DNA from 2 places in the Halomonas sp. AOP22-C1-8 genome. Region 1 is predicted to be linked to the other one. Evidence: predicted binding sites of a transcription regulator. Region 1 holds the regulator's gene; the other holds the start of a gene.
The links. Region 1 encodes FliA, which starts transcription of late flagellar genes. Its sites were predicted from a motif close to CTAAAGTTNNNNNNNNNNCNGCCGATA; they were not measured.

Region 1 (11,868 bases):
TACCCAGGAAACCCCTGAGGCCAGCTGGGAAGATGTCCATCTGGTCGATACCCTTGGACTTGAAGTGGGCCATCGTTTAATCCCACTGGTCGATGCCCGCCAAAAAGGCGAGCTTCTGGGGCGTATTAAAAGCGTGCGTAAAAAGTTTGCTCAGGAGGTCGGTTTCCTGCCACCGGTGGTGCATATCCGCGACAACCTGGAACTGCCGCCTAATACCTACGTGCTCTCCATGAAAGGCGCTGAAATAGGTCGCGCCGAAGCGCAGACAGGCAAGTGGCTCGCCATTGACCCGGGGCAGGTCTCTGGGGAACTGCAAGGGACTGCCACTCACGACCCTGCCTTTGGTTTACCCGCGGTTTGGATCGACACCAATCAGCGTGAGCACGCCCAGGTGTATGGCTATACTGTGGTCGATGCCAGTACCGTTATTGCGACTCACCTTAATCATTTGCTACATCGACATTCACCCGAAATGCTGGGCCGCCAGGAGGTCCAGAAGCTGCTCGACAAGCTGGGCGAAGAGCAGAAATCACTGGTAGAAGAAGTAGTGCCCAAGGCAATTTCTCTGACCATTCTGCAACGTATTTTGCAGAATCTGCTGGAAGAGGATGTGTCTATTCGTGACATGCGCACGATTCTGGACACCCTGGCAGAGCATGCCGGTCAGCAAAAAGATCCTAATGAGCTTACCGCGCTGGTGCGTATTGCATTAGGCCGGGCCATTACGCAGCAGTGGTTTGCCGGACAGGAAACCCTCAATGTGATGGGGCTGGATGCCCAACTGGAGCAGGTACTGATACAGGCGATGAACGGGAATGGCGCGATGGAGCCAGGCTTGGCTGAAACCTTGATGGATCAGGCGCAGCAGGCTCTGGAGCAGCATGAAAGTAGCGGGGAGGCACCGGTATTGGTGGTTCAGCACTCGCTGCGTGGCGTGCTATCACGCTTTTTGCGCCGTCGTTTGCGGCATCTTGTGGTCATGTCACAAGCAGAAATTCCGGATGACCGCACGCTGCGTGTGACCACCACAGTGGGTGGCCGCTAACCATGACCGCAAGCAGCGAACGTGTCAGCTATGTGTACAAACAAAAGGTAAGACATGAGCGTTAGGCGTTTTACGGGAGCAAACAGTCGTGATGTCATGCGCCAGGTGCGTGAAACGCTGGGAGATGATGCGCTAATTTTGGCGAACCGCCGTACTGATGACGGCGTTGAAATCATGGCGATGGCCGATGAGGCTGTCGAGCCTGTCGACGCCGCGTTAGAGGTAACCGCAAGTACGGTAGAACCCGCTACAGCGACGGACCCTCTTCAGGCCATGAGTGAGCGCCTACTGCGTGAAATGCAAGATATGCGCGCGCTTTTAACTAACCAACAGGTAACGAGCCAGCAGGCGCCTCGGCCCGCCGAGTCGGTGCAACAAGCCTCCGATACGCGCGCGCGGCTTTCTCAGTTGTTGACGCGAGTTGGCTTTAGCGCCGAGCTTGGCGATGAAGTACTCGCGGGTCTGCCAGCATCATTGAAAGCGCTTGGCCCTGAAAGTGAGCAACCGCTTGATTGGCTGCGCCAGCAGCTGACAAGCAGGCTTCATGTGTTAAATGACGAGGCCAGTTTTTTTGACCAAACGGGCATCGTCGCCTTGGTCGGTCCTACCGGAATAGGCAAAACCACGACCACCGCAAAGCTTGCGGCGCGCTTTGTGATGCGACATGGCACACGCCCTGTCGCGCTGGTCACCACGGATAGCTTTCGTATCGGCGCCCATGAGCAGCTCAGGATTTACGCACGCCTGTTGGATACCCCCATGTACGCCCTTGATGCTGAGCAGCCGGTCGATGATCTGCTGGGCCGCCTTCACGGCAAGCAGTGGGTCATGATTGATACGGTTGGGATGAGCCAGCGTGACCAGCGTGTTATTGATCAAATTGCTCATTTGCAGGGCGGAAGTTCCACGGTAAGGCTGGTACTGCTGTTGAACGCGGCTAGCCAGCCAGAAACCCTGGAAGAAGTCGTGCTGCGTTATCGTCAGGCCGCGCGGGCGGCAGGCGCTGAGCTTGATGACTGTATTATTACCAAGCAGGATGAAGCCGGCCGACTAGCCCCCGTGCTGGATATTGTTATCCGTCATGGTATGCGCGTGCTGTTTAGCTCTCATGGGCAGCAAGTGCCCGAAGATATGAGCGTGGCGCTGCCGGATGCGCTGATCAACCAGGCGTTGGAAAGCCAGGCGAAAGCAGCGCCGCAGCCTGGCTTCACGGCACCGGCTAGCATGCCTCGCTGGTCGCGAGATGTGCTTGGCCAAGGGCGGAGGCTGTCGCTACTACTGACGCGGCTGCGCCAGCGTTTGGCAGGCTTCGCCACGCTGGAAGCCATGTGGGATGTTAGCGCTTTGCCGAGCGAGCTACAGAGCGCGCAGCTTACTCGTCTGTTGCCGCACGCGTTACCCGCCCCTGGTGTGGTGTGGGCGGCACGCCGTAACGAGCGTGGCTGTGATTGGTCGATGCCGGATATCAGCATGGACGAACGGGGCGCTTGGCATGCCGTCCCCATGCTTCAACATCGCCAACCTGCGGGTTGGCAGGCCAGGCTTGAGACACGAATGGAGGCGGGCGCCACGGTGCATCTATTGCCCGTGCTGCCTCCGGCAGAAACCGTGCAGTGGCTGAATGAGCAACAGCTGACTTGGGTCAGCCTTGTGACATCCGCACAGCGTGTATACTTTCATGGCGAGCGTTCTGCGCTACGTGGACTATTTGAACAAAGCACGCTCAGCCATCATGTCAGCGTGCGGTTTCGTGGCCAATCCATGCAGTTATGGACCGCCTATGCCGAAGTGCAAAATGAGGCGGGCAGTGTACTGCTTGCGTGGTATGGGGAGGTTCGTGACCCCGAAAGTGCCAAGGTCGTTGCCCGGCGCTACTGGTTGACGCCGGCTCGTTTAGGCGCCGATGTACTTTTCCAACTGGTCATTCAGCTGCAAAGTGAGGGCCTGGCAGCGCTCACCAAACGCGCGTTGCAGCAGTTTAAAGAGGCCGATAGCGGGGACGTGGATCCAGAAGTACGTCTACTGTTAGCCAGCGGCGTCGCGTCAGTGGTCGGGCATTTGGATAACGCGGATGATGATGAGGCGTCCAGTCTGCGTAGCGATCTACTCAGCCTGTTGGGCACGCGCCGAAAACGCCGCGATACGGCCATGCTGGATGCGTTGATGTACGCCTTTATGGCGCGCGACGCCATTCGCCAATTGGGCAGCGTTAGCCGAGAGGTGAATGTATGAGTCAGGATCAGGCGGCGGGCTTGCGCCAATGGGCCGACAGCCAGCGTCAGAAGCAGGCACCCAGCCAGCCTGATGCGCCGTTGGCAAGTGATATGGAGGTGATGAGCGAAGCGCCTGCGCCCGCGCCAGGTGCTGTTTCGCCCACCCCCACGATTGACGAGCAGCCGGTTGCGAAAGCCCCTTCGCGACCTAAAAAGCCCTTGTATATTATTGGTTTGCCAGGGCAGGGCGCGCAGGCTGTCAAACAGGCTCAACATCGCCTGGCTCAATGGTCTGCGCTGGGCCGTCACTGGGCAGGATCACCTGACGATTGGGATATACAGGCGGTTAGCGTTAATGCGCCTGATCTGGCTCAGCTAAGTGCTCGGCATGCGCGTTGGGCGCTCTGGGTTAACAGCGATGCGGACGCATTTGCCGAGATGTACCGGCTACTTCGCCAGGCGCGTGACAATGGCGGGCCGCGCCGATTATTGGCACTGCACGAGCCCTCTTTGTCGCGCCAAGGCTTGTTGGAAAACTTGCGTGAAGCCGCTAGCCACTATTTGGCCATCGATCTTCTGGTGCTGGCGCGCTGATAAGGAAATATTCGACATGTTAAGCAAGCTATTCAAGATGATGGGTGTTTGCGGGTTGATAGGTCTCATCGGTAGCGCTCAGGCGGCGGGCAGCTGGAGCACCTCGGTGCCGGGCGTGATGGTGGCCATGAGTGACCGGGAAACCCGTAGCCAGTCAATGACGCCACCCGATTCTGTACAGGTGCACAATCGTGTGATTGATCGGATACACTGGCAGCTTGAGGCGCCGCCGGGCAGCGCTATCAACGCATGGCTATGCCATCCGGAGCAGTGTGTGGCTCTCTCGGGAGGGCGCGGAACGGTCACCGAGCTGGCGGGAAGGCAGGTAAGTGCTCCTTTGCAGTTTCGTTTTAAGTTACTGCCTGGACAGCGGCCTGTTCGTGTTCAGGGTCTGCAAGTCATTGTGAACTATCAGTAAAAGTTGTATAGCCGCGAGGCAAAAAGATGTACACAGCACAAGGCAGAATCAAGCAAGGCGAGCTATTCACACAATACATGCCACTGGTAAGACGTCATGCCTTAACACTGCAGGTCAGGTTGCCAGCCAGTATTGAACTTGATGATCTTATTCAGGCGGGCACGGTAGGGCTTTTAGAAGCACTGGGCCGTTTTGATGCCGCTCATGGTGCCAGCTTTGCGACGTTTGCCAGCCAGCGTATCCGTGGGGCGATGGTCGATGAACTGCGTACGCGGGATTGGTTGCCACGCAGCGTGCGCCGCGCTGCGCGCGCTGTGGACGACGCGATCCGGCGGCTAGAGCAGCAGCTCGGGCGCTCGCCGGAAGAGAGTGAAATTGCCTTGGCGCTTGAGATGCCGCTGGGTGATTACCAACAGCTGCTCAACGACACCAATAGCGGTCAGCTATTGCCGTTTGAAGAGTTGGTTGCCGATGGTGGTGAGCCGGTAAGTTTTGATGTGAGCAACTTGCCGTTTGAAAAGCTGCTGGATGAGCAGCAGCGCCAAACATTGGTTGCTGCCATTGAGGCGTTGCCAGAGCGCGAGAAACTGCTCATGGCACTTTATTACCAGGAAGAGCTGAATTTAAAAGAAGTGGGCGCCGTGCTGGGCGTGACCGAGTCGCGTGTGTCTCAGTTGCATAGCCAAGCCATTAGCCGTCTGCGTGCCCGGTTGCATGATTCAGCCTAAACAACCGATACGTTAACTCACAATAACCGGCGAGGAGCCGTTGATGAACCCGTCCACGTTGATAGGTATATTCGCCAGTATGCTGCTGCTAGTAAGCGTGCTGTTCTTTACTGCGGAGTCCCCTGAAAGTTTTATCAATCTGCCGGGCCTGGCGATTGTTATAACCGGTACTCTGGCCGCTACTTTTATAAGCTATCCGCTAAAAGAGGTGTTACGCGTTGTACGCTTGGTAGGGCTTGTCTTTCGGCGTGAAAATACCTATATACGCGACGATATCAACGAGCTGGTCGCCATGTCCCGGCTATGGTTTAAAGGCGATGTGCGTGCAGTCGAACAAGAGTTGGAGCATACGCGCAATCCGTTTTTACGTACCGGTATTCAGTTAGTCATTGCCAATACCAAAGAAGATGAGATCTTCGACATGCTGCGTTGGCGGATTGCCCGGCTCAAGGCTCGCGAGCACGCAGAAGCCCAGATTTTTCGCACCATGGCGACCTATGCGCCAGCGTTTGGCATGATTGGCACGCTGGTGGGATTGGTTAATATGCTGGAAGTCATGGATGCCGGTGACCTGGATGTCATTGGCCCCCGTATGGCGGTGGCGCTGCTCACCACCTTCTACGGTATTTTGCTGGCGAATCTGGTGTTTAAACCCATCGCGGTGAAGCTAGAACGACGTACAGAAGAGCGCCTGATTACCATGAACATGGTGCTGGAAGGTATTTCACTGATCACCAAGCGCCGCCTGCCCTCTTTTATTGAGGAAACGCTCAATTCATTTATCGCCAACTATAACGATGAGATTCGCGATGCCACTATAAAGCCCCGGCCTGATACACCAAGCGCGACGGCAAAGGGCTAAGGCGATGCTGGATAACAATACGCGCCATGCGCTGGAGCTTCCCGCCGGGCAGGGTGAAAGCGATGAGAGCTGGCTGACCAGTTATCTGGACGTGCTCACCCTGCTGATTACGCTGTTTGTTTTGTTGCTGGCTTTGGCTCCCCCCGGTGGTAATGAAGCACTTGAGGGTGAGGAAGCGTCCATGGCCAGCGTGATTAGCTCACTGCCCTTGGCAACGCTTGCCACCGGTATTCACCCGCGCCATAGCGGGTTGCAGCCCCAGATGGCGGCATTGGATATTCCCGGCGTCAGCGTATCGCAGGGCCAGGAGGGCGTAACGCTACGCATTGATGATAGCCTTTTATTTCCCAGTGGCGAGGCAGTGCTAACCTCTCTAGGCCAGGATGTGATAGAAAGCCTTATTGATGTGTTAGCGGCCTTTGATGGTCAGGTTTCCGTTGAAGGACACACTGACAATCTTCCTATTGCTACCACTCGGTTCCCTTCCAACTGGGAGCTTTCCGCCGGACGTGCGATTGCCGTTATGCGCCATCTGGAAGGTCAGGGCATCGCTATTTCTCGCATGCGGGCCGTTGGTTATGCGGATACTCAACCTATGGAAAGCAACGCAACACCTGAAGGGCGAGCTGCTAACCGGCGCGTTGAACTGTTGTTACGACAACAGCCAGAAGGGTGAGTGGACTGCTCAAGGCTGGGGTTGTGCCTAAGCATCCCCTTCTGCTGCAGTCGTATGCTGCCCTGTTGGTGCTTGATGTCGATCGTCGGCGCATCCAGGCGACCAGTACAAATCTGGCCGCGCTGATGGGACTCTCACGCCAATCGGTAACGTTAACCCAATTGCTGGGGACGCGTTTAATCCAGCGACTTTCAGGGCGACGCGGTTTCACATAGCGTTTGCATGCGCTCAATCGCTTGATCGGCGCCTTCAAGCTGAAACGTCATGTACCAGGGGGGCTGTTCGCCTCGATCAAACCCCAGGAAAAGTTGCTCGCCTTGTTCCATCTGGTGCATTAGCGTCTGCATATCAGCAAGATAAAAGTGTACGTAAAAGCCGTTATCGCCTCGCTCGGTGATGAATTCTGCCATGGTATCGACCGCGGGCTGCTCATCGATACGCAGCCGGGTCGGCACCAGGTTGACGGTTTTACTTTCGCCTTGCTGCTCCTCCAGCGTGACACGCACTTCAAGCCACGGTAAATCACACACGTTTTGGGTGGCATTCAGGCTGAGTGTCGCGTCGGAATAACTATGGGTTTCAACGGCGCGAAAGTGGTGCTCATTACCCAGCGTTAACGCCATTGATTGCCACTGGCCATGCGACTGTATGTCCTCCATATTAAAGTTCGCCGCCTGTGTTAACGGTGCAATAAGTAGAAGGGTGGCGCTTGCCAAGGCTGTTGAATAGGGTGTCATGTCAGCACATCAAGGTTGGGTAAGAAAAGCCCAGCGTTTATGACGGGTTTGCCCGCAGCAAAGGCGCCGGGTGCTTTCTATAAACCACTACCGCCCGTGGCAGCACGTGGTAATGGTAGTGGTAATGGCCACTAGGCAGAAAGTTCGAATAATGGCCTAACGTCGTCATTAAGATAACAGTCATCAAACTCGCCGACTGCCGCCAGTGCTTGAAGATCAGGAATCGTAACGTTGTGACGATCACGAAATACCAGACCTTCTTCGCTCAGCAAGCTAAAGGTGCGGCTAACATGTACAGGGCTTAAGCCCAGAATGTCAGCTAGCTGCTCTTGAGAGAGCGGGAGTCGAAGCTGCCCGTCGGTATGGCTATTGGTCTGGCGCAGTCTCAAATACATTTCGTACAGGAAGTGCGCTGTTTTTTGCCGAGCACTGCGTCGGGCAAGCGTTACTAGTCGTTCGGTGAGCAGTGCCTGGTGACGGCTGGTGATCGCAAATACCACCGAGGTTAGTGGCACCGACTGACGAAATACGTCAAGCAGGCGTTTGTGCGGAAAATGACAGATTACGCCATCGGTAATCATGCGAACACTTTCCAGACGTTGCGAAAACGCGAACTCACGCAGGCCAATAATATCGCCAGGCAAATAAATTTCCAGAATCTGTCGATCACCGTTTTCAAGGTGGCGATAGGAGTAGGCCCAACCACTTTTCAAGGTGCAAAATTCGCCAGCCGGATCACCGAGTTCCCATAGCAGTGAGCCCGCTGTGATATCCGTAGGGCTCTCTTCCAGGGACGCTAACAGGGCTTTATCTGCCGTGCTTAATGAGCAGTAGTGGCTGAAGTGGTGAAGAATGCAGCTTTGATCTTCGCTCACAGCTTGATCTCCATGAGTGTTGCCTAACAAATATCAAGTTATTTGGCGAATGACGATAAGCAATTAATCGCGCACTGCACTGCCCGATGACCTTGATACAGGGGCGAATCGGCTAAATTATGGCATAAAATCACGTTCAGGGTGGGCGCATGCCCACCCTGAAACGCCCGATTACGAAGCGGCGCGGTTGCCGCGTTCAAGTAGCGGAGAGAGAAAGCGTCCGGTATGTGAAACGTGCTGCTTGACGATCTGTTCCGGCGTGCCTTCGGCGATGATTTGCCCGCCGCCGGAACCGCCTTCCGGGCCCAGGTCGACAATCCAGTCAGCCGTCTTGATCACATCCAGGTTGTGCTCGATGACCACGATGGTATTGCCGTGGTCGCGCAAACGATGCAATACGGTCAGTAGCTGACGAATATCTTCAAAATGAAGCCCGGTTGTAGGTTCATCCAGGATATACAGCGTCTTGCCGGTGTCACGTTTGGCAAGCTCACGAGCAAGTTTGACCCGCTGCGCCTCGCCACCTGACAGTGTGGTGGCGCTCTGGCCCAAGCGGATGTAGGAAAGCCCTACATCCAGTAACGTTTGCAGGCGGCGCGCGATCGCCGGTACCGGGCTAAAGAACTCAAGCGCATCCTCAACCGTCATCTCCAACACTTCGTGGATCGTTTTACCCTTGTAGTGGATATCCAACGTCTCGCGGTTATAGCGCTTGCCTTTACAAACGTCACACGGCACATAGATATCCGGCAAAAAGTGCATCTCGACCTTAATCATGCCTTCGCCCTGGCACGCCTCGCAGCGCCCGCCCTTAACGTTGAAGCTAAAGCGGCCTGGCTTGTAGCCACGCGAGCGAGCTTCCTGGGTACCGGCAAACAGCTCACGGATAGGTGTGAAAATGCCGGTATAGGTGGCGGGGTTGGAGCGTGGTGTGCGGCCAATTGGGCTTTGATCAATATCGATCACTTTATCAAGCTGATCGAGCCCTTCGATTTTCTCGTAAGGCGCAGCCGTCAAGGTTGTTGCGCGATTCAGCTCCCGCGCGGCAATCGGCATTAGCGTGCCGTTGATCAGTGTGGATTTACCCGACCCGGATACGCCGGTAATTGCAATGAACAGCCCCAGTGGCAGGCTGAGCGTTACATCCTGCAGGTTATTGCCAGTGGCACCGCGTAGCACCAGCTGTTTTTCGGGGTTGCCGGGAATACGGTAGGGCGGCACGCTGATCTCGCGGGTGCCGGTTAAGTACTGGCCGGTCAGCGAGTTGGGGTTGTCCATAACGTCCTGAGGCGTGCCCTGGGCGACAATCTCGCCACCGTGCACACCGGCGCCTGGGCCAATGTCCAATACGTGGTCAGCGGCGCGAATGGCATCTTCGTCATGCTCTACCACAATCACGGTGTTGCCCAAGTCGCGCAGGCGCTCCAGGGTCTTTAATAGCCGGTCGTTGTCGCGCTGGTGCAAGCCAATGGAGGGTTCATCAAGAATGTACATGACACCCACCAACCCCGCGCCAATCTGGCTTGCCAGGCGAATCCGCTGGGCTTCGCCGCCGGAAAGGGTGTCGGCGCTACGCTCAAGGTTCAGGTAATCAAGCCCCACGTTAACCAGAAACTCCAGGCGGGCCTGGATCTCGTGAACAATTTTGTCGGCAATTTCACCTTTGCGGCCAGGCAGGCTAAGCGTTGCAAAGTAACGCTGCGCCTCGCCAATCGGTGTGCGCACTACGTCGGCGATATTACGGTCATCCACAAACACATGACGCGACTCTTTGCGCAATCGCGTACCGTGACACGTGGCGCAGGGCTGCAGGGCGATGTACTTGGCCAGGTCTTCGCGCACCATGTTGGACTCGGTTTCCCGATAACGGCGCTGCATATTGGGCAGCACACCCTCAAAGGCATGCTCGCGAGTGACCTTGCGCCCCCGGTCGCCTACATAGGCAAAGGGAATCTGTTCATCACCGCTGCCGCTAAGAATGATGTCACGTTCGTGACGCGCCAAATCTTTCCAGGGCGTTTCCAGCTCAAACTGATAGTGCTTGGCGAGCGCTTGTAACTGAGTGAAATAATAAATATTGCGCCGATCCCAGCCTTTAATGACGCCTTCTGCTAACGAGAGCTCAGGATGGCTAATCAGCTTTTCAGGGTCGAAATACTGCTGTATGCCCAAACCATCACAGCTCGGGCAGGCTCCCGCAGGGTTGTTGAACGAGAACATGCGAGGTTCAAGTTCTGACAGCGAATAGCCGCAGACCGGGCAGGCAAAGCGTGATGAAAACGCCATGTCTTCCTGCTCACCGTCCATAAAATGAATCATGGCGGTGCCATCGGCGAGATTGATGGCCGTCTCAAAAGATTCTGCCAGGCGCTGGGCGATATCGTCGCGCACTTTGAAACGATCAACCACAACGCTGATATCGTGCTTTTTACGTTTATCCAGCGGTGCGATATCGTCAAGCTCCAGCACTTGACCGTCGATTAACGCACGCACAAACCCTTGAGCGCGAAGCTCGGCAAGCAGCTGCAAGTGTTCTCCCTTGCGGCCTTTAACCACAGGCGCCAACAGCATCAGCTTGGTGCCCTCGGCCAGATTCATTACCTGGTCGACCATCTGTGAAATGGTTTGGGCTTCAAGCTCTTCGCCGTGTTCTGGGCAGCGCGGGGTGCCCGCACGGGCAAACAGCAAGCGCAGATAGTCGTATATTTCGGTGATGGTACCCACGGTTGAGCGCGGGTTGTGAGAGGTGGATTTCTGCTCAATGGAGATTGCAGGCGAAAGTCCCGCGATGTGATCCACATCGGGTTTCTCCATCATCGACAGGAACTGGCGCGCATAGGTAGAGAGCGACTCTACATAGCGTCGCTGCCCTTCGGCATACAGCGTATCGAACGCCAGCGACGATTTTCCCGAACCGGATAGGCCGGTAATCACAATCAGCTTGTCGCGGGGCAGTTCCACATCGATCTGCTTGAGGTTGTGGGTGCGTGCACCCCTGACCAGAATGCTGTCCATCAACACCTCGACTCGCGCGGCAAAAAAGTAATTATACGTTTGCCACCCCCTCTCGGCAAAAACGCTTTGTTATCCGTTAACGCAGGACGGCGTTTCCAGCGTGGTTGCAAACCGCTAGAATGGGGGGTTCTCCGAGAAAATTACCTTATCCACCATACACAAGGGCATTATGCGCAAGGTTTCCGCACTGCTAATGGCCTCTGAGCGTCGTGCAATCAGCGGCTTGGCTGGGCTTTATGCGTCTCGTATGTTGGGGCTTTTCATGGTGTTGCCGGTGCTGGCGCTGTATGCCGACGCGCTTGAAGGGGCGACACCCTTGCTGGTGGGCTTTGCATTAGGTGTTTATGGGCTTACCCAGGCCATACTGCAAATCCCCTTTGGTTGGCTGTCCGACCGCATTGGGCGTAAACGGGTTATCGCCTTTGGGCTGCTTGTTTTCGCCATAGGCAGTGTGGTGGCCGCGATGGCCGACTCCATCGGAGGGGTTATTATTGGGCGAGCCTTGCAGGGCGGTGGTGCGGTGGCGGCGGCCATCATGGCACTGCTTGCCGACCAAACGCGCGAACAGGTGCGTACGGCGGCAATGGCGACCATCGGGCTGTCGATTGGCATCTCGTTTGGTATTGCCATGGTCGTGGGCCCTTGGCTTGCCTCATGGGCGGGGCTTTCCGGCGTGTTCTGGTTTACCGCGCTGCTAACCCTTTT
Region 2 (11,868 bases), on a different contig from region 1:
CTCCCAACAGTATGCTCAGTAGTAACAGTAGTTGACTACCTACCCGAAGGGCCTTGCCTGCGCTAAAAAGGGTACAAGAAGCGGCCATAACCATCCTTTTTTTCTTCACTGAATGCCACGTATTTATGTGACATTGACGTACCAAGCCCAAACGGCTCTTCCATAGTGCTGTGCCCACTTCAGTCTAGTGGGTTTTTTCATACAGGCGTTGACGGGTGATGTCATCAAGACATTCGCCTTGGTGGATTAAGCGTCCAGTGTCGGCCTCTGTTAGCCTTTGTCTGAAGCGTCGCCAGCACGTCATGATTCAACTGTAGTGCAAGGCCAACAGATAAGTGAGCGGTAAGTGAATGAAGGAGCACGGTGTGCAAAATTGCGAGACGGAGCGCCTATTGATTCGGGCGCTCTCTTTAAATGATACCCCAGCGCTAACTCGGATTCTCAGCAACCCTGAGGTGATGAAATACTCGATTCGCGGCGTTTGCGATGAGCCCATGACGCAGCGGTTTATCCAGTGGTATTTGGCGTGTTATACAACCCATGGAGACGGGCCTTGGGCGCTGGTGGAAAAGAACTCGAATACACTGATCGGCTTTTGCGGCGTTGGACCGGAAGAGGTAAGTGGCAGCGAAGAGTTCGGCCTTGGATACCGGCTGGCAACTTGTTACTGGAATAAAGGGTTTGCGCCCGAGGCGGCCCGGGCGGTTTTGAATCATGCCTTTGGGAAAAAGCGAGTGCCTTCGGTGGTGGCCCTGATAGAGCCCAATCATGTAGCGTCGCAAAAGGTCGCACTCAAGGTGGGATTTAAACATTTCGACGTCCATGAATTTCATGGGCGTGAAGTAAGGCTATATCGCCAGATGTTGGCGCAGTGGAGTGGGCATCACGCTGCTCCCCAACCAGGATTATAAGATGAAGTGGAGCAGGGATTGGACCCGGGTTTCAAAATCTACTGCCAGAATAGAAAGAATGGAGGCGTTCTTTTCGGGCCATGGATTCACACCTCACCGACACGATACCTATGCTCTAGGGATTACGCTTAACGGCGTGCATGGTTTTAATTACCGCAAGTCTCTGCGGTATAGCTTGCCGGGAAACGCGGTGGTGATACATCCGGATGAGCTGCACGATGGCGAAGCGGGCACGGAGGAGGGGTTTCACTATAAGATACTGTACATCTCGCCAGAGACGATTCAACGAGTGCTAGGCGGGAGACCCTTGCCGTTCGTTGCGGAAGGAGTTTCATCAGACCCGCGCATCATCTCTGCCATTTCTCGTATGCTTGTGCATCTCGATACTCGGTTGGATAGCCTAGAAGAGGATGACGGGATCTTCGATATCGTCCAGGCGCTGGAGGATGTCTCCGGTCAAGCAAGGCGGAGAAGAAGGGTTGATTATAAAGCGGCCGAGCTAGCTCGGCAGTTCATGCTCGATGCCTGTGCTGAAGAGGTCACCATGGTACGCCTTGAACAGGTCGCCGGTATGGATCGATGGAGTCTGTCGAGAGATTTTCGGGCCTTGTTTGGAACGAGCCCCTACCGATACCTGACCCTGCGTCGTCTTGATAAGGCTCGACGCATGATTGGCGCTGGGGTGGCATTGGTGGAAGTCGCAGCAACCTGTGGTTTCACGGATCAAAGCCACATGACCCGCCATTTTTCCAACGCATACGGCCTGCCACCCGGTCGCTGGGCAGATTTGCTTCACCGCCACGCCCTTGGCACAGTTGTTGAACCCCCTTAATGGCGGCCAAGCCATTGCCTCAAACTTGCACGATCGTACAAGACGCTTTTCAACTCAAGCGTCAGAATTGCTTCAAGCCTGAACAACGCGCCTGAGTGATTTGCGTGCCTGGTTGGTCTCAGGGGCGGTGAATGCTTTGGCGTTGCCGAGAAGGCGAAAATCTCCCATCTGGAAGCATTTCATCGAGGCATATCATGAAACTTCACCGCAAGGTTGAGCCATCGGCGGGGGCCGAGGGTGACAACGTCGGTTTATTTAGAGGCCGACTCATGCGCGATTTTTCCAATCTTGGCAGGGGGGCGCAAGAAAGAGCATCGGCTACTGCCCGGCCTTTAGTCAGGGCGCTGCCCTCCGCGATTGCCATTATCCCGGTGAGCATGCTTTTCGGAGTGCTCGCACATCGGGCAGATTGGAGCATGCTAGAGGTGTTGGCCGTCAGCTTACTCGGCTTTACGGGCAGCGGCCAGTTTGCCGTGCTTCCTCTGGCCGAGACCAATGCCAGCTTTCTGACCATGCTGATCATCTGTGCATCGATCAACAGCCGTTACTTGCCAATTGCGTTGACCACGACCAAAAGATTGCCAAAGCGCTCATGGGCCAGAATGTTTGCGGCCCACCTGCTGGGCGATGAGGCTTACGCCACGGAGAGAAACAGCGATACTGCGAAAGAAACCCTGGTTATTCGGTTGATTATCTTCCTGTTCTGGGTGGGCGCCGGGGTGCTGGGCGCGTTGATAGGTCAGATCATTCCCGATGCATGGCTGAGTACGGATATTCATCTGGGGTTTCCGGCCAGCGTGGTGCTGGTTTACTTGTCTGTTTCCCAGCTAAAGCGGCATGTAGCAGGGCTTTACCGCAGGCTGCCGCTGATGGTCGCGGCCTGCCTGTTATTGGCCGGTACTTTTCATGAGTGGTTGGGGCCAACTTTTTTCTGGATTCCCAGCGTAATCATAACGGCCATCGTTCTGAGTAAATGGAAAAAACATGAATAATGGCATCATTACCGCCATCGCGGTCCTTTCTCTTACGAGCCTGCTGGTTCGCGTATTGCCTGTCATCTACGATTTTCAGTTTCCCCTTGGGCTGATGAGGTGGATGGAAACAATTCTTCCCTCCTCTGTTTTTCTGAACTTCATCATCTACATTGTGTTGCAGGAAGTGCAAATAGCCATTGGCCCCACACTAACCGCCTTGGCCATTACTGCCATCTTGGCTTATCTGAACCTCGGCGGCCTTTTCGTGGGAATGCTATGCGGTTGCGTGTCGTATTACTTATTGACGGCATGGTGATGACTGTACGCCTATTCTTATGACACTCTGCAGTGCAATAGTCTTCCTAGCGGATGTTTCGTGACCGGCTCGTTTATTGATATTGCGGGTGGTCGGTAGTTTGTCTTAAGCGAGTAGAGGTTTTTTCAATCGCCAACTCGACGTTACTGTCGTAAAAGCCTTCAAGAGAGCGCTTCATGGGTATAATGCGCCCCATCGCCAATTGCCGTAGTGTGGGCGCGCATATCGGGTCGTATCGGCGAGTTTATCAGTCGATTCTCATTTTACTGTTGAAGGTAGCTGACGTGATCAATACCAAAATTTACAAGGCCGTTTATGAGTTGGCTGAAAAACTGATGAAGGCGGCTGAGAAGGAAGATCGAGAAGCGTTTGATTCGCTTTATGCAGAGCTGGGCGCTATTTGTATCGAGCATGAAAATACGGATAAGGATCATCCAGAGCAGTGGGAAACGTTGGCGGATTTTACCGAAGAGCTGGATGACGCACTGGTGATGTATGAAAAGGCGCTTCACAAAGCCGAGGTCGCCAATTCTAAAGACCACCTGTCGTCTATCGGTTTTTCAATGGCGACCCTGCAGGTTGAGTTGGGCCAGGAAGAGGCTGCTATTCAACATCTGCAAAATGCCAAAATCAGCGCCAACAAGATTGAAGATAAAGATTTGAAAGCAGAAATTGATGAGCTGCTTGAAAAACTGACAGCGAAATAGCGGGCTTTGTTGTTACCATGATGATCTTGATAAATGCACATCCAACGGGATTGTGCTGGGTTTTCCTAAGACCAGGAGCTGTCGTTTGACCAATAATGATATTTTTCGCCGTATCCGGTACTGCTTTGATTTAAAAGATACTGCCGTATTGAAAGTTTTCGCGCTGGCAGAGTTCACTGTATCTGAGGAGCAGGTGTCCGGGTGGCTGAAAAAGGAGGAAGACGAAAAATTCCTCAAGATGAGAGACCGCGAGTTGGCCGCGTTTCTTAACGGATTTATTAGCTATAAGCGTGGGAAGCGCGACGGCGAGCAGCCCGCGCCAGAAAGCAACTTGAACAACAATATGGTGTTCCAGAAGCTGCGCATTGCGCTGAATTTAAAAGCCGACGATATTTTAGCTATTTTTGAGCAGGCTGAGTTTCGGTTAAGCAACCATGAGTTAAGCGCTTTCTTTCGCAAGCCTACCCATAAAAATTATCGCGAGTGTAAAGACCAGGTGTTGCGTAATTTTTTAATGGGCCTTCAGTTCCAGCAACGCCCTGAATCCAAGGGTTCAGAAGAAGTCTGAGGTTGTCACGCCGCTGCGATTTACAGGGATTCAGAAGTAAAAAATGGCCATTCAATGCGAATGGCCATTTGCTTTTAAGCGTTTTCAAACAGAACCTAACGCTTTAGCAGGTTGGTTTTGGCCAGATCAATTACTTCGTGCATGCTGCCATCCATGACGGCACGTAGCCCCCAGAGGCTAAACCCTTTGACTTGCTCCATGCCGATGGTAGGCGGCAGTACCAGCTCTTGTTTGGCTGTCACTACATCCAGTAGGGCGGGGCCATCGTGGGCTAATACGCTATCGATGGCGTCGGCCAGCTCGTCAGGGTTTTCAACACGGCGGGCATAAATGCCCATTGCGCTTGCGACGGCAGCAAAGTCGGGATTATCCAGGTCTACGCCCGTGTTAATGAAACCGGCTGCTTTCATTTCAAGCGCGACGAAGCCGAGCACCCCATTATTAAAGATGACGATTTTGATCGGGATGTTGTGCTGTTTGAGTGACAGTAAATCGCCCATCAGCATTGAAAGGCCACCGTCACCGGAGAACGTAATAACTTGCCGACCCGGCTGCGCGTACTGAATGCCAATCGCCTGAGGCATGGCGTTAGCCATCGAGCCATGCGAGAACGAGCCGATAAGACGACGTTGGCCGTTCATTTTAAGGTAGCGTGCCGACCAGACCGTGCACGTTCCTACATCGGCAGTAAAAATCGCATCCTCATTGGCTTTTTCGCTCAACAAGCGCGCAAGGTACTGTGGGTGTATAGGCGAGTGGCCTGAGTGATTCTGCGCCTGTTTGTCCAGGCCTTCGCGCGCCTTAACATAGTGGGCCAGCGCTGCATCCAGAAAGTGCCGGTCACTGCGCGTATTAAGCTCTGGCAGAATGGCTTCAATGGTTAACCCGATATCGCCGACCACGCCCAATGCCAGCTTGGCACGCCTGCCCAGGTTTTCAGGGCGAATATCGACCTGCACGACGTTGGTCTTTTGCGGTAAAAACTGTTTATACGGAAAATCCGTGCCCAGCATCAGCAGCAGGTCGCACTCCTGCATGGCCGCGTAACCTGATGAGAACCCGATGAAGCCGGTCATGCCAGCATCATAGGGGTTGTCATATTCGACATGCTCTTTGCCGCCGAGTGCGTGCACGATGGGACTTTTAAGCGCATCGGCCAATTGCATTAGCTGGGCGTGTGAACCGGCACAGCCCCGGCCAACGAAGAGCGTGATGCGCTCTGCATCATTGAGCAGTTTGGCGAGTGCTTCCACTTCGGTTTTGGCGGGCACCACGCGTGGCGTGGGTGGTAATAAGCCATGGCGCGGCGTTACCGTTTTAATCGGTGAGGCGCGTAGCGCAACATCGCCAGGCAGCACCACGACCGCAACGCCACGCTGCCCAACGGCGGCACGAATGGCATTGTCCAGCACATAAGGTAATTGGCTGGCGTCGGAGACCAGCTCACAGTAGTGGCTGCATTCACGAAACAGTTCTTGGGGGTGGGTTTCCTGAAAATAGCCGCCGCCGATCTCTGACGAGGGAATATGCGCGGCAATGGCCAGCACCGGCGTGCGCGTGCGGTGGGCATCGAACAAACCGTTGATAAGGTGCAGGTTGCCGGGGCCGCAAGAGCCTGCACAAACGGCCAGGCTACCGGTTAGTTGTGATTCGCCGCTGGCCGCGAATGCGGCAACTTCCTCATGCCGCAGGCCCACCCATTCGATGTTGGGCCGCTCACGTATGGCCTCAGTGAGGCCGTTGAGGCTGTCGCCGACAACGCCATAGATCCGCTTGACACCACTTTCCACCAGCGTTTCGATCACTAAATCAGATACGTTTTTGATAGACATGAGAGACCTCAAACAAAGTCCAGGTTTAACGTTGCGGCTGTTTGCTTGCGCGTGTCGTAGCAGGCCTCTTTATCCGTTTTAAGGTCGACGCCGTAGGTGGGAATGATCGTCTTGAGTTGGGGGAGCCAGCCATCATTGGTTAGCTTATCGGCAAAGCATTTCTCCAATACCTCTAGCGCGATAAAGGCCGCCGTTGATGCGCCAGGTGAAGCGCCTAGTAACGCTGCGAGGGAGTGATTGGATGAGGCGATTAGCTCGGTGCCAAACTCCAAAACACCGGCTTTTTCATGGCTGGGTTTAATGATTTGCACGCGCTGACCCGCCACGGCGTGGGTCCAATCGTGATGGCGTGCCATTGGGTAGTATTGGCGCAGCATCTCAAATTGGTGGCTCTTGCTCTGCAGTACCTGGGAGACAAGATACTCCGTTAGTTGCCAGTTATCCTTTGCAACATCAAGCATGGGAAGCACATTATCGGGCCGTACCGAACGGAACATATCCGTAAGAGAGCCTTGCTTGAGAAAGCGAGATGAAAAACCGGCGTAAGGGCCGAAGAGCAGCGATTTTTTATCACCAATAATGCGTGTGTCCAGGTGGGGGACTGACATGGGGGGCGAGCCATGGGCTGCCTTGCCGTACACCTTGGCGTGATGGCGTTCACTAATGCTGTCTATATCGCAGCGTAACCAAATACCGCTGACGGGGAAGCCGCCGTAGCCATGCCCTTCAGGAATGCCGGATTTTTGCAGCAGTTCAATAGCGCCGCCACCTGCACCAATAAAGACAAACTCGGCCTGAATGCTCCCTTTCTGCTTGCTATGCGAATCGTGCATTTCCACGCGCCAAGTGCCGTCATTCTGTCGCGCAATGTCCTGCACGTGCTTTAAGTAGTGGATTTCAAATCCTGATTGCTGCGCCAAATGGCCGAACAGCAGGTGAGTAAGCGCACCGTAGTCGACATCAGACCCTGATACGATGCGCGTCGCCGCGACGGGCTCGCCATCGCTGCGTCCTTCCATGATGAGCGGAGTCCACTGCTCAATCTGCGCGGGGTCTTCGCTATATTCCATCCCGGGATAGCAGTGGTGCGATGACATCTGTTTAAAGCGCTGGCGTAGATAGTTGACGTTATCCTCGCCCCAGACAAAGCTCATGTGCGGGCAGGGATTAATAAATGCTTGTGGGTTGGGAATGGCCCCTTTTTTGACCAGATAGGTCCAGAGTTGGCGTGAAATATCGAACTCTGTGTTGACCTCCAGCGCCTTGCTGATATCAACCGTGCCGTCTGAGCGAGCAGGGGTGTAGTTCATTTCGCAGTTGGCGGCATGCCCGGTACCTGCGTTATTCCAACCATTGGAGCTTTCCTGGGCGCAATCTTTCAGTGTTTCCAGTACCACAATCTTGAGTGAAGGTTCTAGCTCTTTGAGAAGAGTTGCCAGTGTGGCACTCATGATGCCCGCGCCGATCATTACAATATCAGCCCGCTCGGGAATCTGTGTTGATGTAGGCATGAACGTTCTCCGCTTATGAACTCAACACTTACTTGATGCGCTGATAAAGGGAAGATCGATATCCTGAGCCACTATGGCATACACGCGTCGCCAGGGTTGGTTATCGATTAGATGCCAGCGGTGGCCGCCGCCTGTGGTGTCTTCCGCCAATAAAATGTCGCCGGGGTGCAGCGTGAATGAGTCGCCCGTGCGCGTCTCGAAAGTGAGTGTGCCGCTGAGCGTTAAGACGAATTGACGGTTGGGAGCGTCATGCCAACTAAAGCTACCGCCTTCGCTTGTTTCGCGAAAGGAGATGCTGGTCGTTTCGATGACATCGCTGAGCGAGTCGTGGCGCTCGCCTTTGGGAAGATCAATCCAGCCTTCTTCAAAACACGATTGATGATTACTGCCTGTCCATAACCTTACACATCGGAACATTACTGACTCCTGATTGTGAGTAGTGACAAAACGTGATGAAAAATAGAGCAATCATCTGAGTGTAAATACTAGTTCGGATTTTGTGAAATAAGATGCGTGACCAAAGCTAAATTTATGCTTAAGGTGAAGTGGATTTGATAATTTAAATATGGGCATGGGCTGGGGACTCCATGCCGCTATTCTTTTTATAAAAAAGGGATTGGCGCTTTTCTTGTTAGCCGCCAATTATCTCTGGCAGGCTCTATAACGTTTGTAAATAAAAGGAAACCACCATGGGAATCAAAAAAAAATTAACGCTAGCGGCAAGCATGTGTGCCTTGTTCGTGGCCATCACAGCGGATGCATGCACGCGCGCGGTATATCAGGGCCCTGATGACATGATTATCACGGCGCGCTCCATGGACTGGAGGGACGAAATACATCCGAACCTATGGTTGTTTCCAAAGGGAATGGAGCGTGATGGTGCGGCTGGACCCAACTCCGTCACTTGGACATCCCAGTATGGAAGTGTCGTTACCAGCGCGTTTGATATCGCAAGCACCGATGGCATGAACGAAAAAGGCTTGGTGGCTAACCTGCTATGGCTTGCTGAGGCAGAGTATCCTGACTTTGGGCCGGATGACCAGGGGCTTTCCGTGGCTGCATGGGTCCAGTATGTTTTGGACAATTTTGCGACCGTTGATGAGGCGGTGGAGGCGCTGCGCGATGAGCCTTTTGTGGTCGTCTCTGCTGAAATACCGGGCACCGCTCGATTTGCTACTCTGCATCTGTCAATTTCAGATGCCAAGGGTGATAACGCAATATTTGAGTATATCGACGGTAAGCTCACTATTCATCACGATATGTCATACAACGTGGTGACAAACTCGCCCACCTTCGAGCAGCAACTTTCGCTGGACGACTACTGGAGACAGATCGGTGGCTTGGTCATGCTGCCTGGCACAAACCGTGCCGCGGATCGATTTGTCAGAGCGTCGTTCTACATGGATGCCATCCCTAAAACGAGCGATACAAGAGTCGCTGTTGGCAGTGCCTTTAGCGTGATTCGCAATGCGTCTGTTCCTTTCGGCATCTCATCAGCAGAGGAGCCGAATATTTCTTCCACCAGGTGGAGAGCGGTATCTGATCAGAAACACCTTGTTTATTATTTCGAGACGGCACTTACGCCTAACACGTTTTGGGTGGATATGAAGGATGCCGACTTTACTGAGGGCGCGCCTGTTCGCAAACTCGGCCTCGAGAATAACAGTATTTATGCAGGCAATACGGTCAACGCGTTTGAGGACGCCGAGCCCTTTGAGTTTGCTGGCCTGTAAGGTGCGCTAAGGGCAGTTTTTTTGCTAGTTAGCTCATGAAATAGCCCTCTGTGTCGCGGTTGGCACAGGGGGCTTTCTCTTACTTAATAAAGCCAAGGAATAGAAAAAAACTACCGTTAGCTTGTTCGATTATTGTGATTAATACTAAAGTAATGGCGACTGGTACCGATATTAAATTAAGCACACCTATTTACTGATCGCTGCCCAGAGTTATCCATGCCAAAAATCGTGATCTGTTTCATTACGACCCTGCTACTGCTGGCACCTTATGCTCAAGCGAATACCGATGCGGCTGAGGCCGCGGCGCTGGCATGGCTTGATGCAATCGATAGTGGTGAGTATGAGCTGGCTTGGGAGGAGTCATCACCGCTACTGAAGAGTCCGCTTTCACCCAGTATGCTGGAGCGGACCATTAGCGCAGCGCGCCGTGACTTCGGGTCGGTGGAATCAAGACGCCGCACACGCGTCATCACGCAAACCTCTATGCCCGGTGCTCCCAAAAATGATTATAAAAAGTTCACCTATCAAACGCGTTTTGCCAACAAGTCTGATATTACCGAAACCATTACACCGCACTTTGAAGACGGCGTTTGGAAAGTAAGTGGATACTATGTGTACTGATCAGCAACAAGTGGATTGACCCGTTGCTATAACCGTGGGGTGTTGAATCTTCACGCAGACAAAAATGGCGTTCCCCGACGTGTTGTTCCACGGCGTGATGGCTTCAAAGTTGTGCTCGAATACGTGCACTTCAAAGTAGGGCTTAAGCAGCGTAATTAGCTCGGCAAAACTAACCGCGACCATGGGGTGTTCGCCGTTCCATACTTGGGTATCGCACGCGTTGGTTTTTGCAATACTAAGTTTGAGGGCCTGTTTTTCACCGCTGCCGCTGTAATGCCACCCGGAACGAAACGTGAAGGCATCGTCAGCTTTTTTAACGGTGTGGCTCACAAATAGATTGTTATCGATTTTATCTTTATCGACTGCGTTGAAGCAGAAAACCCCGCCACTCATTAAGGCGCTGTGCGCACTTTCAATACACGCTTTGAGCTTTTCAATTCCGTCGCTGTAGTGAATTGAATATAAAAAACAGGTAATCAAATCCTGCGGGTCGCTTACCTGGAAGTTGCCCATGTCCTGACACGTAAACTGAGCCTCAGGGCAACGTGTGGCGGCAATATCCAGCATGGGCTGGTTAATATCCAGCCCGCTGCTCACGTAGCCATTATCAATAAAATGGCGAACATGGGGTCCGGTACCACACGCTACATCGAGGTGAAGGTTGCCACCGTTACCAAAAATTTGATGAAGCCTTTGCACGGCGTTGCTTTGCGCCCGGTAGTCGATGTCTTCGCACATCACATCGTAATAGCCAGAAAGATCGGTATAGAGTGCGTTAAAAGACATGGCAGCCTGGATAGCTTGGGATTGAGGGTGGCGCATAGTAAACGAGTGGGACGGCTTTTAGAAGCCAGCAGTGCGGAAGGGGATTTTGATTAAGACATCGCAGGCCGTTGCACAGGCTTGCGATGTCTTTTTCGGTTTATAGCGAGATGTCAGGCACAAACTGCATGCTTACCGCCACCCGGTTCCAACTATTAATGGCCAGAATCACCGTAGTTAGCTCAAGAAGGTCCTGCTCACCAAAGGCGGCCAGAGCATTCTGGTAGGCGGTGTCGCTAACAGGCTGCTGGCTGATTAACGTAAGCGCTTCGGCCCACTCAAGGGCTGCACGTTCCTGTTCATTGAAGCAGGGGGCTTCCCGCCAGGCAGGCAGTACATCCAGCCTCACCTGATGCTCGCCGTCGTCTCGGGCTTCCTGAGTATGCATATGCTGGCAGAAGCAGCACTGGTTGATCTGGGAAACGCGTAGCTGAACGAGGTGGATGATGGCAGGCGTTACCGCGCTATTAGCCGCTACTTCGCCCAGAGGCACCAAATGTTTAGCAAGGCGAGGGGTTAGCTTGTAAACGACTTGTCGAGAAATACGCTGAGACATGGCAGTGACCTCGTTGATTGGTGAGGTCTCAGCATATAAAGGTGTGCGTACTAGGCCTTGTAAATTTGCGACAACTTGCGCTGGCGGTAAGAGGCGGGTGTTTCGTTGGTAAAAGATTGGAAGGCGTGGGTAAAGTGCGGCTGATCATAGTAGCCACAGTGGAGCGCTATTTCTGATAGCGGCAGGTCAGCTTCAAGTAAGCACCGTCGCGCTCGGTGGAGGCGAGCATACGTCACCAATGTGCCTGGCGAGACACCGACTTCATGTTTTAATCGACGTTCCAGGGTGCGTCGTGTTAACCCAACATTGGCAGCTAACTGCTCAGGTGGGAACTGTAACTGGTTAATAACCTGGATAATTCCTGGTACGGGGCTTTTGCTCATTAGTCGACTTTTGAGTAAACCCAGAAGCCATGTTTCAAGCAGGGCTAATCCTTTGGGTGCATCAAGCTGATAAAGGCGCTCCACCACCGGCATTAAACTGCT

Region 2: ACT3TY_RS16550 (DUF4019 domain-containing protein) is a predicted target of FliA. The motif match lies at 9,529-9,555, and genes of this name have one in related genera.

Annotation. Positions count from the first base shown of each region.
Region 1 covers NZ_JBQSYD010000010.1:57,967-69,834, reverse strand. Annotated here, with positions in the region: gene flhA (flagellar biosynthesis protein FlhA) at 1-1,045, shown strand, start outside; gene flhF (flagellar biosynthesis protein FlhF) at 1,100-3,277, shown strand; gene ACT3TY_RS07535 (hypothetical protein) at 3,274-3,852, shown strand; gene ACT3TY_RS07530 (flagellar protein FlhE) at 3,869-4,270, shown strand; gene ACT3TY_RS07525 (RNA polymerase sigma factor FliA) at 4,297-4,998, shown strand; gene ACT3TY_RS07520 (motility protein A) at 5,042-5,860, shown strand; gene ACT3TY_RS07515 (OmpA/MotB family protein) at 5,865-6,536, shown strand; gene ACT3TY_RS07510 (hypothetical protein) at 6,560-6,751, shown strand; gene ACT3TY_RS07505 (hypothetical protein) at 6,728-7,273, opposite strand; gene ACT3TY_RS07500 (Crp/Fnr family transcriptional regulator) at 7,405-8,148, opposite strand; gene uvrA (excinuclease ABC subunit UvrA) at 8,320-11,163, opposite strand; gene ACT3TY_RS07490 (MFS transporter) at 11,333-11,868, shown strand, end outside.
Region 2 covers NZ_JBQSYD010000039.1:10,807-22,674, forward strand. Annotated here, with positions in the region: gene ACT3TY_RS16495 (BON domain-containing protein) at 1-88, opposite strand, end outside; gene ACT3TY_RS16500 (GNAT family N-acetyltransferase) at 366-911, shown strand; gene ACT3TY_RS16505 (helix-turn-helix domain-containing protein) at 913-1,743, shown strand; gene ACT3TY_RS16510 (AzlC family ABC transporter permease) at 1,875-2,735, shown strand; gene ACT3TY_RS16515 (hypothetical protein) at 2,728-3,033, shown strand; gene ACT3TY_RS16520 (tetratricopeptide repeat protein) at 3,318-3,740, shown strand; gene ACT3TY_RS16525 (YehS family protein) at 3,826-4,308, shown strand; gene poxB (ubiquinone-dependent pyruvate dehydrogenase) at 4,404-6,140, opposite strand; gene mqo (malate dehydrogenase (quinone)) at 6,149-7,651, opposite strand; gene ACT3TY_RS16540 (hypothetical protein) at 7,673-8,068, opposite strand; gene ACT3TY_RS16545 (linear amide C-N hydrolase) at 8,341-9,384, shown strand; gene ACT3TY_RS16550 (DUF4019 domain-containing protein) at 9,601-10,005, shown strand; gene ACT3TY_RS16555 (class I SAM-dependent DNA methyltransferase) at 10,006-10,791, opposite strand; gene ACT3TY_RS16560 (carboxymuconolactone decarboxylase family protein) at 10,928-11,383, opposite strand; gene ACT3TY_RS16565 (helix-turn-helix domain-containing protein) at 11,434-11,868, opposite strand, start outside.